3 regions of the Streptomyces sp. NPDC014734 genome follow, and region 3 is predicted to be linked to each of the others. Evidence: riboswitches for the same ligand, from Rfam matches in the RefSeq annotation. Region 3 holds a riboswitch; each other region holds the start of a gene.

Region 1 (4,846 bases), on a different contig from region 3:
TGCATATTCGTAGGAACATCAGGACTCCACAGGTTGATGAAGCGGGGGTTGAGGTTCGGTTCTCCTGTTCGCACGGCGCTGCTCGGTCCGGGGAGATCCGAAATCCCGGACGTCTGAGGTGGCAGCTCCAAGGTGTGCCGCGCGGTTCTTTCGAGTCGGTGGCGTAGCCCCCATCCGGGTTGTCGGGCCCCGGTGTGACGGGGGCCCCTTCTCGGCCGACTGGTCTCCACTCGCCTCGGCCGGTGCTGTCACGGCCGTCGCGCTGCGGTGGATCACGCTATGGAGTTGCTGAGCAAGGTCTGTCCACGACGAAGTAGCCCTTTTCGGGCTGCGGTTCGCTGCGAACCTCCCTAGGGATATTTACTCAGATCTCCCTAGGGAGGTCAAGCGGGCATGAAAAAGGACCCGCGACAGCGGGTCCTTCGGGGTTTGTGTGGGAGTTGCGTCAGCCGGTGATGTGGTACTCCATGACATACGCTCCGGCGTCCAGCAGCATCCGGTTCACTTCGACCGGCCTGTCCTGGGCCGTGAGCGCTGTCCGGTAGATCTCGACTACGGGAGTTCCGTCAGCCAGTCGCAACCGCTCGGACTCTTCCTGGCTGGGCATGCGCGACCGCAGCTCCTCGACGAACCGAACCGGTTTGGCTCCGAGCTCGGCCAAACGTGCGTATGTTCCGCCCGGTCCGGTGTCCTCCTGGGCGATGGGTGACTCACGAACGAGGTCGGCTGGCAGGTATGAGACGGCCGCCTGCACCGGCTCGCCCTCAACCCTGAACAAGCGGTCTCGCACGATAACGGGAGTTCCCTCGGCCAAGCCCAGAACGCGAGCGACGTCGACCGGGGCCGGGGCTTCGTACACGCGAAGGTCCGTGACCTGCATGGAGCGCTTGCCGAGGTCGGAACTCCAGATCGACTGTCCCGAACCCCAGCCTTCCTGTGCAAGCCTTCGGTTCGCGACCCGGCGGATCGGCTGAAACTCCCGGACGTACGTGCCGCTTCCCTTGCGGCGCACTGCGAGCCCTTCGCTGACCAGCAGCATCAGGGCCCGACGTGCTGTCTCCTTGGCTACTCCGTACGACTTCACTAGGGCGGGTTCGCCGGGCAGTCGTACGCCGGGAGCCAGATCGCCGGAGCGAATGCGTTTGCGCAGTACGTCGGCGATGTCCCTGGCGCTTTCCGCCATTACTCCTCACTTCCCTAGGGTGGTCATTACAGCTTGGCACACCAACCCCCGCCTGCCTGTCGGAGGGGCGGCGCGGGTGATCCCGAGCGTGCTTCCGTGCCCCGCGGATACGCCTCCTCCGGCGCAGCACTCAGTGGAAGCCTGCCCCTGGTCCAGAACTCGTAGATTCATGGAGGGCAGGCAATGGCATCACAGTCCAAGTGCGGCGCTCGAACCAATGCCGGTACGGCGTGCCGAAATCTTGCAGTAGTAGGCACCTCTCGTTGCGCGAAGCATCAGGGGCCCTGGTCCGCCTATGGGGTCGCGCAGCGCAAGGAGAAAGAAGCCAAGGCGAAGAGGCGCAGCATCCGCAAGAAGCGGTAAGCGCTGTGGAGGAGTGCGTCGATGGCGGCACCCCTACGGGCGCGCGCGGACCCCGCCTGGAAACTCTGACCTGCGGGCAGAGCCATGACGCCGGGCCGTCTGTGGGCCGTCGAAGGGCCGCCAGTGACAACCGGTGACGACCAATGACGACCGGCTCCGCGTAGCCGTCGCCTGGCCTGAGCTGGGCGACGGCCCGGAGGACCACGGCGTGTCTGCGACACTGGATGAACCATGCCTAAGCCCGGAGAACTCACTTTCGTCGCGCCCCGCGGAGCCAAGAAGCCGCCGCGGCACCTCGCCGACCTCACGCCCGCCGAGCGCAAGGAGGCCGTCGCCGCGATCGGCGAGAAGCCGTTCCGTGCGCAGCAGCTCTCGCAGCACTACTTCGCGCGGTACGCGCACGACCCGGCAGAGTGGACCAACATCCCGGCCGCCTCGCGGGACAAGCTCGCCGAGGCGATGTTCCCGGAGCTGATGTCGGTGGTGCGGCACATCAGCTGCGACGACGACACCACCCGCAAGACGCTGTGGAGGCTGCATGACGGGACGCTCGTCGAGTCGGTCCTGATGCGCTACCCGGAGCGGGTGACGATGTGCATCTCGTCCCAGGCGGGATGCGGGATGAACTGCCCGTTCTGCGCCACCGGGCAGGCCGGTCTCGACCGCAATCTGTCGACCGCGGAGATCGTCCACCAGATCGTGGACGGCATGCGGGCGCTGCGCGACGGAGAGGTTCCCGGCGGCCCGGCGCGGCTCTCCAACATCGTGTTCATGGGCATGGGCGAGCCGCTGGCCAACTACAACCGGGTGGTCGGCGCGATCCGTCGGCTGACCGATCCGGAGCCGGACGGGCTGGGGCTCTCGCAGCGCGGCATCACCGTCTCCACCGTGGGTCTGGTGCCCGCGATGCTCCGCTTCGCGGACGAGGGCTTCAAGTGCCGCCTCGCCGTGTCGCTGCACGCGCCGGACGACGAGCTGCGCGACACGCTCGTCCCGGTCAACACGCGCTGGAAGGTGCGCGAGGTGCTCGACGCCGCGTGGGAGTACGCGGAGAAGTCCGGTCGTCGCGTGTCCATCGAGTACGCGCTGATCCGGGACATCAACGACCAGGCATGGCGTGGTGACCTGCTCGGCCGCCTGCTCAAGGGCAAGCGGGTGCACGTCAACCTGATCCCGCTGAACCCGACGCCGGGGTCCAAGTGGACCGCGTCCCGGCCCGAGGACGAGAAGGCGTTCGTCGAGGCGATCGCCGCGCACGGGGTGCCGGTGACCGTACGGGACACCCGGGGCCAGGAGATCGACGGGGCCTGCGGGCAGCTGGCGGCCTCCGAGCGCTGAGACCGGAACGGGGCCGGACGCGGGCCGGACGCGGGCGGGGGAGACCCCGGCCCGACCGGGCGGCCGGCCCTGGCGGACCCCCGTGTAACCTGGGCCGGAAATCAACTTCATATTCCGACAGGGGAGCGCCACAGCGCTGAGAGTGCGGTACCGGGGACAGGCCGGCCGCAGACCCTCTGAACCTCGCCCGGGTCATTCCGGGTAGGAAGTTCGGTCATCAACTCATGCTGTTGCGCCCTGCCCGCCTCCCGCGGGTGGGGCCGCGTCTCTTCCTGGCCAAAATCCAGGAGGAATTCACAATGAACACCACGCGAAGGACCACGCAGCTCGCGGTCACGGCCGTCGCCGCCGCGCTCGGCGTCACGGCACTCGCCGGATGCGGAGGCTCCGACACGTCGTCCTCCGGTTCCGGTGGCACGAAGGGATCGGGAACGAAGAGCTCGGGCTCCAAGACGGTCACGCTCGTCAGCCACGACTCCTTCAACGCCTCCGACGCGGTGCTGAAGGAATTCACCGCGCGGACCGGATACACCGTCAAGGTGCTCAAGAGCGGCGACGCGGGCGTCGCGCTCAACCAGGAGATCCTGACCAAGGGATCGCCGCGCGGCGACGTGTTCTTCGGCGTCGACAACACCCTGCTCTCCCGGGCCCTCGACAGCGGGCTCTTCACGCCGTACGAGGCGAAGGGCCTCGACGCCGTCGCGGCCGACACCCGCCTGGACGCCGAGCACCGCGTCACCCCGGTCGACACCGGCGACATCTGCGTCAACTACGACAAGAAGTACTTCGCCGACAAGAAGCTCGCCCCGCCGCAGACCTTCGACGACCTGGCGAAGCCCGCGTACAGGAACCTTCTGGTCACCGAGAACGCGGCGACCTCCTCGCCCGGTCTCGGCTTCCTCCTGGGCACCGTCGCCGCCTACGGCGAGAAGGGCTACCAGGACTACTGGAAGAAGCTGAAGGACAACGGCGTCAAGGTCGTGGACGGCTGGGAGCAGGCGTACAACGAGGAGTTCTCCGGCTCGGCCGGTGGCAGGAAGGCCAAGGCCGACCGGCCGCTCGTCGTCTCGTACGCCTCCAGCCCGCCCGTCGAGGTGCTGTACGCGAAGCCGCAGCCGACCGAGGCACCGACCGGGGTCGTCACCGGGACCTGCTTCCGGCAGATCGAGTTCGCGGGCCTGCTGGACGGGGCGAGGAACGAGGAGGGCGGCAAGGCCCTGCTGGACTTCCTGATCAGCAAGGAGTTCCAGGAGGACATGCCGCTGAACATGTTCGTGAACCCGGTCGTCAAGGACGTGAAGCTGCCCGAACTCTTCACGAAGTTCGGCGCGACGGTCGAGGGGCCGAAGACGGTCGCCCCCGACCTGATCTCCAAGAACCGTGAGCAGTGGGTCCAGTCGTGGTCCTCGCTCGCGGTGAAGTAGCGAAGTCCCCCGCGCGGGGAACGGACATCCGGGGAACGGGACCCGGGGGCGCGCGGGCCGACGGGGGCGGTGCCGCCGGGCGGGGCCCGGACGGTGCCGGGTCCCGCGCGCGGGCCGGGCGCGCGGGCCGGATGCGCGGCGGGGCCCGGCGGGGGAGCGCGGTGAGGCTCGCCCTGATGACCGTGCCCGTCGCGTTCTTCTCGCTGTTCTTCGCCTATCCCGTCGTCGCGATCGTCGGGCGGGGGCTGAAGACGGACGGTGTCTGGCAGTTCGGCCGGATCGGTGAGGTGCTGGGCCGTCCGGAGATCCGGGACGTCCTGTGGTTCACCACCTGGCAGGCGCTCGCCTCCACCGCGCTGACCCTGCTGATCGCGCTGCCCGGCGCGTACGTCTTCGCGCGCTTCGACTTCCCCGGCAAACAGTTGCTGCGCGCGGTCGTCACCGTGCCGTTCGTCCTGCCGACCGTGGTCGTCGGGACGGCGTTCCTGGCGCTGTTGGGGCGTGGCGGCTTCCTCGACGAACTGTGGGGCGTGCGCCT
Region 2 (4,846 bases), on a different contig from region 3:
AGTCGCTGGGCCGCTGGCGCGATGCCATCGGCGCACCGGTGTACTGCGCGGTCTACCGCGAGGGCGAGATCGAACTCGTCGCGGTCGCCGACGATCCCGCCACTCCCGCCGTTGACGAGTGGGCGTCCTTCCGGGAGACGGGACACGCCCATGCGATCGGCCAGTGTCTGCTGAGCCAGCTGGACGAGAAGGCCCGTGAGGATCATCTGGACCGGCATCCGGTCCGTCCGCTGACCCGTTACTCGGTGAAGGACCGCGCGGCGTTTCTCGACCGGCTGCGGTCGCTGCGGCGGTTGGAACCCGTCATCGAGCGGCAGGAGTACGCCCTGGGCACGGTCTGCGCGGCCATCCCGATCACCGCCGGCTTCACCGTCGCCGCGATGGCGATTTCGGTACCCCTGGAGCAGGAGGAGCAATTGCTCCCCGCAGTCGAACAACTACGTGGCGAAGTGGCCAACCTCTTGCGTTCCCTCGTGTTCTCTATCAGTATCTGAAAAATCACTCCTTGTGATCTGCTATCGCGTGCACCACGATGGCGTCAATAGGGCCACGGGGGATCATTCCTGGCCAGATTCATCTACTGCGGGGTTGAACGATGCGCGAGTCGGTTCAAGCTGAGGTCATGATGAGCTTCCTCGTCTCCGAGGAGCTCTCTTTCCGGATCCCGGTGGAGCTCCGGTACGAAGTGTGTGATCCGTATGCGATTCGGATGACCTTCCATCTGCCAGGTGACGCCCCCGTCACCTGGGCATTCGGCCGCGAGCTGCTGCTCGACGGCCTCAACAGCCCGAGTGGCGACGGCGATGTGCACATCGGGCCCACTGAGCCCGAGGGGCTTTCCGACGTGCACATCAGGCTTCAAGTGGGCGCCGACCGGGCGTTGTTCAGGGCCGGCACAGCACCACTTGTGGCCTTTCTCGACCGTACCGACAAGCTCGTGCCGCTCGGTCAGGAATGCACGCTGGGTGACTTCGAGGGCAACCTGGAGGAGGCCCTGGGCCGGATTCTGGCCGAGGAACAGAACGCCGGCTGAAGAACGCGGCGCCGTCGGCCGGCTCGCCGGTCGAACACGATGTCCGCCGAATGGGTGAATCGCTCTCCGTGGGGGCCGCCCTCCGCAGGAGTTGTTCTCCGTAGGAGCCGCCTGCTGTTCCGGGGCTGCTCGCCGTTCGGAAGCGTTCATGGTCCCGTCCTGCGACGGCGGCCCTTCCCGGCCCGTACGGGTGCTGGAGCTACGGCTTCCGCGCCGAGCCCTGTGCGGTCCGCGGAGACGACCAACGCGGCGAGCGCCGTTGTCACCGGTACCGAGGCGACCAGCCCGATCGAGCCGACCAGCGTTCTCACGATCTCCTCCGCCACCAGCTCGCTGTTGGCCACCGTCCCGACACCGCTCCGGGCGATCGAGAACAGCAGGAGCAGTGGCAGTGCCGCGCCCGCGTAGGCGAGCACCAGCGTGTTGACGACCGAGGCGATGTGGTCGCGCCCGATTCTGATCGCCGCCCGGTAGAGCCCTCGCACCCCCAACGTCGGGTTCGCCCGGTGCAGTTCCCAGACCGCCGACGTCTGGGTGACCGTCACGTCGTCGAGCACCCCGAGCGAGCCGATGATGACACCGGCCAGCAGCAGACCGCTCATGTCGATGTCCGGGTACAGGCCGTGGATCAGTCCCGTGCTGTCGTCGGTGTTGCCGGTGAGGCTCGCCCAGCCGATGAAGAGCGATCCGAGCAGCCCGATCAGCAGCAGCGAGATCAGTGTGCCGAGCACCGCCACCGACGTGCGGGCGCTCAGGCCATGACACATGTAGAGCGCGATCAGCATGATCGCGCTGGCGCCGACCACCGCGACGAGCAGCGGATTCGAGCCCTGGAGTATGGCGGGAAGGATGAACAGGGTGAGTACGGCGAACGACACGGCGAGTGCGATCAGTGCCATCACGCCACGCATCCGGCCCACCGCGACCACGACGAGGGCGAAGACGCCGGCCAGCAGCGTCATCGGGAACCTCCGGTCCACGTCCGTCACCGAGTACTGGAGCTCGCGGGGCGCGTCCGGGGCATGGGCCGCCACCACGCCCTGACCCTCGCGCAACTGACGCGGTGCGTCGGGCTGGACGATCTCGACGAAGGTCCGTCCCTTGTCGGGCCCGGAGGTGACCTCGACGGTGGCCCGCGCGCACCGTCCGCCGCCGCTCGTCGACGGAGGGGCGGTCTCGTCGGTCGGTTGCCGGCCCGCGTCCACGTCCTTGCAGTCGACCTTGTCGATCTTCACCACCTTGCCCTGCTGGGTCTGCCGGTCGAAACCGACACCGGTTCGCTCGTGCGACGGCGCGCCGCCCGGCCAGAGCGCCACCAGGCCCACGAGGACCGCGGTGGCGAACGGGATCAGTACGGCGGCGATGACCTTTCGAAGATGCTTGGAGACGGGTGCGGCAGGACCATGGCTGTGCGCGTGGCCGTGCTGATGGTCCTGCGGTTCGGGATCGAGGGAGAGGGACGTCACCGGCCGATCATCGCAAGAAGCGGAGGGCCCTCTGTTCATCCCGCCGGACGGGACGTTAGCGTGGAGGAACCTTTGCACACGCGGGAGCTCGGAGCACCGGGCTGAGAGGGCGCTGAGGTCCGTACATCGGTACGGACGGGCTGCGCCGACCGCCGAACCTGTTACCGGGTAATGCCGGCGTAGGGAGTAGGTCTCATGACCACACAGGACGCACGCACGCCTGCCTCGAACCAGAACGACGAGGCCGGGAAGTCCATCGGCTGGCACAAGGGTTACGTTCGGGGATCACGCCCGGACCTCCACGTGCCGGTCCGTCAGGTGCACCTCACCAACGGCAAGGACGTGACGCTGTACGACACCTCGGGGCCGTACACCGATCCCACCGTCGAGACCGACGTCCGTCGCGGGCTCGCACCGCTGCGGGAGAACTGGATCATCGCGCGCGGTGACACGGAGGAGTACCCGGGCCGTCCCGCCCGCCCCGAGGACGACGGGCTCAAGCACACCTCGCCGCGCGGAGGGCTGCGCAACCTCGACGCGGTCTTCCCCGGCCGTCCCCGGCTCCCGCGCCGCAGCCGGGACGGGCGGCCGGTGACCCAGCTCGGGTACGCCCGGCGGGGCGAGATCACCCCGGAGATGGAGTACGTGGCGCTCCGGGAGAACGTCGAGCCCGAGGTGGTGCGCGAGGAGATCGCCGCGGGGCGCGCCGTGCTTCCGGCCAACGTCAACCACCCCGAGATCGAACCGATGATCATCGGCAAGCGGTTCCTGGTGAAGGTCAATGCCAACATCGGCAACTCCGCGGTGACGTCCTCCATCGAGGAGGAGGTGGAGAAGATGACATGGGCGACGCGTTGGGGCGCCGACACGGTCATGGACCTTTCCACCGGCCGCAACATTCACACCACCCGTGAGTGGGTTCTGCGCAACTCCCCCGTGCCGATCGGCACCGTCCCTCTCTACCAGGCCCTCGAAAAGGTCGACGGCAGGGCCGAGGAACTGACGTGGGAGATCTACAAGGACACGGTCGTGGAGCAGGCCGAACAGGGAGTGGACTACATGACCGTCCACGCCGGCGTGCGCCTGCCGTACGTTCCACTGACCGCGCGCCGCAAGACCGGCATCGTCTCCCGCGGCGGGTCGATCATGGCGGCCTGGTGCCTCGCGCACCACAAGGAGTCGTTCCTCTACGAGCATTTCGAGGAGCTCTGCGAACTCCTCGCCGCCTACGACGTGACGTACTCGCTGGGCGACGGTCTGCGTCCCGGTTCGATCGCCGACGCCAACGACGAGGCGCAGTTCGCCGAACTGCGCACGCTCGGTGAGTTGAACACGATCGCCAAGCGGTTCGGCGTTCAGACCATGATCGAGGGCCCGGGGCACGTCCCGATGCACAAGATCAAGGAGAACATCGACCTCCAGCAGGAGATCTGCGAGGAGGCGCCCTTCTACACGCTCGGCCCGCTGACCACCGATGTCGCACCGGCGTACGACCACATCACCTCGGGCATCGGCGCGGCGATGATCGCCTGGTGGGGCACGGCGATGCTCTGCTACGTCACGCCCAAGGAGCACCTCGGCCTGCCCAACCGGGACGATGTGAAGACCGGTGTGATCACGTACAAGATCGCGGCCCACGCGGCGGACCTGGCGAAGGGGCATCCGGGCGCCCAGGACTGGGACGACGCGCTCTCCGACGCCCGCTTCGAGTTCCGGTGGGAGGACCAGTTCAATCTGGCGCTGGACCCGGTCACCGCGCGGGAGTTCCACGACGAGACGCTGCCGGCCGAGCCGGCGAAGACGGCGCATTTCTGCTCGATGTGCGGACCGAAGTTCTGTTCGATGAAGATCTCCCAGGACATCCGGCGCGAGCACGGGGGTTCGCAGGCGGAGATCGAGAAGGGCATGGCGGAGAAGTCCAAGGAGTTCGCGGCGGCGGGCAACCGGGTCTACCTGCCGATCGCGGAGTGACCTTCTCCGGGCCGCGGTGACGAGCGGCGGGGCCCCTGAACGACACGGGCCCCGCCGTGCGGCGGGTGGCCTGCTGCCGAGGGGCGCCGCGTGACGCCGTGAGACGGTCCGTGGCGCGTCCGGCGCGACGCGGGAAGGAGCATGTCGCCGGAGCCGGAGCCGGAGCCGGTAGCCGGTAGACGGGGGCCGGAGCCGGTGGACGGAAACGAGGGCCGGAGACGGGCGACGGAAGCGAAGCCCGAAGCGTGGTTCCGGGGCGAAAATCGGCTGATCTTGGTGAAGGCGCGTCTGTAGGGTCCACGTGTGAGCGATATATGGGCACAGATGTCCGAGACGGGGCGACGGCCGTGCTGGCGAGGACGGGAAGTCGCCTTCG
Region 3 (4,846 bases):
GCGGGCTGCTCCTGACGTGCGGAGTCGGCGGAGGACGGGAAGCGGTGCGGGGTGAAGGGGCGGGCCTCCTCGGGCAGCTCGCCGTCGGCCAGCAGCGCCGCCATGACGTCGCCGGTGACGGGGGTGAGCAGCACCCCGTTGCGGTGGTGGCCGGTGGCGAGGTGGAGACCGGGCAGCGCGGTGGGACCGAGCAACGGGGCGTTGTCGGGGGAGGCGGGGCGCAGACCGGCCCGGGTCTCGGTGAGCGGGAGCTCGGTGATGCCGGGTACCAGCTCGTGGGCGTCCCGCAGCAGCTCGTAGACACCACCGGCGGTGACGGTGGTGTCCCAGCCCATCTCCTCGCTGGTGGCACCGACGACCAGCTCGCCGTTCTCGCGCGGGACGAGGTAGACGTGGCCGCCCCGGACCAGGGCCCGGACCGTCCGGCTGAGGAAGGGCGCGTACGGGGCGGGCACGGTCAGCCGCAGCACCTGCCCCTTCACCGGCCGGACCGGCGGCGCGACCCCGTCCGGCAATCCGGCGAGCAGGCCGCTGAGACTCCCCGCGGCGAGCACCACCTGGTCGGCGGCGAGCCCCGCGCCGTCGGCGAGCGCCACCCCGGCGGCCCGGTCGCGCACCACCGCCAGGCGTTCGGCCCGGGCGCGGTGGAGGACCACTCCGGCCCGCTCGCAGGCGGTCAGCAGCGCGGCGGCCAGCCGGCGTGGATCGATCTGGTGGTCGCCGTCGACCCGCAGCCCGCCGCGGACGCCCGGGGCGAGCATCGGCTCCAGGCGCCGGCACTCACGGCCCGTCAGCCACTGCGAATCCAGCCCCGAGCGCTGTTGCAGGGCGTGCAGTTCCCGCAGATGGGCGCGATCGTCGGAGTCCAGCGCGACGGCCAGCGTGCCGCAGGCCCGGAAACCGGTCTCCCGGCCGCTCGCCGCCTCCAGCTCCGCCACGAAGGCCGGATAGCGGGCGGCCGAGGCGACATTGAGGCCCAGCAACAGCTCTTCGCCGTAGTGGAGTTCGGTGACGGCGGCCAGCATCCCGGCCGCCACCCGGGCGGCCCCGCCGCCCGGCTCGGGATCGACGACCGCGACGCGCAGCCCGCGCTGCGCGGTCCGCCAGGCGGTGACCAGGCCGATGATCCCGCCCCCGACGACCAGGACGTCGTACCCGTCCCCGTGGTGAGAAGAACGCATGGGCGTCCAGCCCCTCCCTTCGCCGGCATGACCCGGATCAGGTTCGTACGGTCGGAGGCCGCCCCAGCCTCCCTCTCAGCCCGTTGCGCCCGGGCTCCCGCGAGTGTCTTGCACCGGCCACCCTAAACCCCGGCCCCCGGACCCCGTACCGGACCCGGCAGGGCGGCGGCCGCGGCCCGTTCGCCCGACGGACCCGTCCCCGCACCGCTCGTCGGAGAACTCCCTCTTTCTTGACGAATCATCAGGTGTCTAAGGTGTGACACGTGAGCGAGCAGCGGAAGTCAGAGCGGACGAATCTGCCGACGGAGCGCCGGGTGGTCGTCGTCGGCGCGGGCATGGCCGGTGTGCAGACGGCCGTCGCCCTGCGGGAACAGGGCTTCACCGGCCCCGTCACCCTGATCGGGGCCGAGCCGCACCAGCCCTACGACAGGCCCCCGCTGTCCAAGGCGGTCCTGCTCGGCAAGGCCGAGCACTCCGCCTTCGACATCGACTTCGAGGCGCTGGACATCGAACTGCGACTGGGCCTCGACGTCACCGGTGTGCGGCCCGCCGCGCACGAACTGGACACGGAGTCCGGCCCCGTCCCCTACGACCTCCTGGTGATCGCCACCGGCGCCGAACCGCTCGTCCTGCCCGGCACCGAGGGCGTGCCCGGCGTCCACCTGCTGCGCACCCTCGACGACGCCGAGCGGCTGCGCCCGGTCCTGGAGGAGGGGCACGACGTCGTGGTCGTCGGCGCGGGCTGGATCGGCGCCGAGTTCGCCACCGCCGCCCGCGCCGCCGGCTGCGCGGTCACGGTCGTGGAGGCCCTCGACCGGCCGCTCGCCGGAGTGGTGCCCGCCGAGGTCGCCGCCCCGATGGCCGCCTGGTACGCCGAGAGCGGCGCCGAACTCCTCACCGGCGCCCGGGTCGACCATGTCGAACCGGGCAGCGTGGTCCTCGCCGACGGCCGCGTGATCCCGGCCGGTGCTGTCGTCGTCGGCATCGGCGCCCGGCCCGCCACCCGCTGGCTCACCGGTTCCGGCATCGAGCTCGGCCCCGACGGGTCGGTGACCGCCGACGCCGCGCTGCGCACCTCGCTGCCCGACGTGTACGCGGTCGGCGACTGCGCCTCGTTCCCCTCCGCCCGCTACGGCGAACGCCTGCTCGTCCACCACTGGGACAACGCCCTCCAGGGCCCGCGCACCGCCGCCGCCCACATCGTCGCTGCGGCGGCCGGGAAGACGGCCGGGGACGGCCCGCTGCCGCCCGCCTACGACCCCGTCCCGTACTTCTGGTCCGAGCAGTTCGACAGGTTCGTGCAGTACGCGGGCCACCACACGCCCGCCGACACCCTGCTGTGGCGCGGTGACCCCGCCACCGCCTCCTGGTCGGTGTGCTGGCTGCGCGACGGCGTCCTGGTCGCGGTCCTCGCCGTCGGCCGCCCCCGGGACCTGGCGCAGGGGCGCAGGCTCATCGAGGCGGGAACGCGGCTCGACCCGGCGCGGGCCGGCGACCCGTCCGTTCCGCTGAAGTCGGCGACCCTGACGGAGTAGCACACGCCTCGTACGGTCGGCCCGGCTACCGACTGTCGGTCCGGGATGGCACGCTTGTCCCCGTGACCGAGATTGACGCAAAAATCGATGCTCTCGTCCCCGCCTGGCTCCACCTTCCCGACATCGCCGAGATGCTCGGCGTCGAGGTGACACGTGTGCGGCAGCTGGTCAAGGAGGGCCAGCTCATCGCCGTACGCCGTGGTGAGAACCGGGCTCTCCAGGTGCCGGCGGCCTTCATCGCCGACGACAAGGTGGTCAAGGGCCTCTCCGGCACCCTGACCCTCCTGCGGGACGACGGCTTCACCGACGAAGAGATGCTGGAGTGGCTCTTCACCCCCGACCCGACCCTGCCCGGCACCCCCGCCCAGGCACTGAGCGAGAATCGTGGCACGGAGGTGAAGCGCCGCGCCCAGGCGCTCGCCGTCTGACGGGCGACCGCGGGTGAGGTGCGGGCCGTGAAACCGGCCCGCACCCGAGCGCCGGTCGGGCGGCCTCCGGGCCGGGCGGTCACGCACGGCCAAGGCCGCCCGACCGGCGCCGCCGCCGCTCCGACCGCCGCTCCACAACGCTCCTCCAGGGGGAACCGCACCATGCCCACGCCTCGCGCGCAGCTGTCCGACGCCCGGCTCTACCTGTGCACGGACGCCCGCAGGCACCAGGGCGACCTTCCCGCGTTCCTCGACGCCGTTCTCGCGGCCGGGGTGGACATCGTCCAGCTGCGCGACAAGGGCATGGAGGCCGCCGAGGAGCTCGAACACCTCGCCGTCCTCGCCGACGCCTGCCGACGCCACGGCAAGCTCCTCGCGGTGAACGACCGGGCGGACGTCGCCCACGCCATCGGCTCCGACGTGCTCCACCTCGGCCAGGGCGACCTGCCGGTCCCCGCCGCCCGCGCCGTCCTCGGCGACGACGTGCTGATCGGCCGCTCCACCCACGCCGCGTCCGAGGTGGACGCCGCCGTCGCGGAGGCCGGAACCGACTACTTCTGCACCGGCCCGTGCTGGCCCACCCCGACCAAGCCCGGCAGGCCCGCACCGGGGCTGGACCTGGTGCGGTACGCCGCCTCCCTCGCCACCCGGCGTCCCTGGTTCGCCATCGGCGGGATCGACGCGGGCAACCTGGACGAGGTGCTGGACGCCGGCGCGCGCCGCGTCGTCGTCGTGCGGGCCATCACCGAGGCCGACGACCCCGCCGCCGCGACGGCCGACCTCGCCGGAAGGATCCGGGCACGCGTCGGAGCGTGATCCGGCCAGATGTCCGAAGTATGGACACGTCATGGACAAACAACAGGTCATTTCGGGCAATTGGTGCTGGTCTGGTCCTATGCTCCCCGCGCTCTGGTTAACCTGCCCGTATGGCCCTTGGGACACCTTCCACCAGGACGGATCACGCGCGCACGGTGCGTGATCTCCTCGCGACCGGCAAGACCTCGTACTCCTTCGAGTTCTGGGCGCCCAAGACCGAGAAGGGCGAACGGAACCTCTGGAACGCGCTGCGCCGCGTCGAGGCGGTGCGGCCGAGCTTCGTCTCCGTGACCTACGGGGCCGGCGGTTCCACCCGGGCCGGGACGGTCAGGGCCACCCAGCAGATCGCCGCCGACTCCACCCTGACCCCGGTCGCGCACCTCACGGCGGTGAACCACTCCGTCGCCGAGCTGCGCAACATGATCGGGCAGTACGCCGATGCCGGGATCCGGAACATCCTCGCCGTGCGCGGCGACCCGCCGGGCGACCCGATGGGCGAATGGGTCGAGCACCCGAGCGGTGTGCGGTACGCGGCGGATCTCGTCCGGCTCATCAAGGAATCCGGGGATTTCTGCGTCGGCGTCGCGGCATTTCCCGAGATGCACCCGCGTTCGGCCGACTGGGACGCCGACATCCGGCATTTCGTGGACAAGTGCCGTGCCGGTGCCGACTACGCCATCACGCAGATGTTCTTCGATCCGGACGACTACGTCCGGATGCGTGACCGGGTGGTCGCGGCCGGTTGCGATACCCCGATCATTCCCGAGGTCATGCCGCTGACCAGCGTCAAACAACTCGAACGGTTCGCGCAACTCAGCAATGCCTCTTTCCCGTCCTCCCTGAGGGAACGCATCCTCGCCGCCAAGGACGATCCCGCCGCTGTACG

What was found. A riboswitch is a leader RNA that binds a small molecule or an ion and turns the genes downstream of it on or off. The one in region 3 is predicted to bind thiamine pyrophosphate.
Region 1: another riboswitch for thiamine pyrophosphate. It lies ahead of ACF1CT_RS00270 (thiamine ABC transporter substrate binding subunit); the one in region 3 lies ahead of thiO (glycine oxidase ThiO).
Region 2: another riboswitch for thiamine pyrophosphate. It lies ahead of thiC (phosphomethylpyrimidine synthase ThiC); the one in region 3 lies ahead of thiO (glycine oxidase ThiO).

The regions. Positions count from the first base shown of each region.
Region 1 is NZ_JBIBYN010000001.1:51,308-56,153, reverse strand. Features, by position in the region: gene ACF1CT_RS00280 (GntR family transcriptional regulator) at 446-1,183, opposite strand; gene rlmN (23S rRNA (adenine(2503)-C(2))-methyltransferase RlmN) at 1,778-2,884, shown strand; TPP riboswitch at 2,994-3,110, shown strand; gene ACF1CT_RS00270 (thiamine ABC transporter substrate binding subunit) at 3,184-4,308, shown strand; gene ACF1CT_RS00265 (ABC transporter permease) at 4,485-4,846, shown strand, end outside.
Region 2 is NZ_JBIBYN010000002.1:302,139-306,984, reverse strand. Features, by position in the region: gene ACF1CT_RS05210 (IclR family transcriptional regulator) at 1-494, shown strand, start outside; gene ACF1CT_RS05205 (SsgA family sporulation/cell division regulator) at 596-1,033, shown strand; gene ACF1CT_RS05200 (YibE/F family protein) at 1,180-2,538, opposite strand; TPP riboswitch at 2,570-2,702, shown strand; gene thiC (phosphomethylpyrimidine synthase ThiC) at 2,695-4,470, shown strand; gene ACF1CT_RS05190 (GNAT family N-acetyltransferase) at 4,774-4,846, shown strand, end outside.
Region 3 is NZ_JBIBYN010000008.1:226,439-231,284, reverse strand. Features, by position in the region: gene thiO (glycine oxidase ThiO) at 1-1,181, opposite strand, end outside; TPP riboswitch at 1,179-1,292, opposite strand; gene ACF1CT_RS15910 (NAD(P)/FAD-dependent oxidoreductase) at 1,445-2,716, shown strand; gene ACF1CT_RS15905 (Rv2175c family DNA-binding protein) at 2,779-3,144, shown strand; gene thiE (thiamine phosphate synthase) at 3,307-3,960, shown strand; gene metF (methylenetetrahydrofolate reductase [NAD(P)H]) at 4,071-4,846, shown strand, end outside.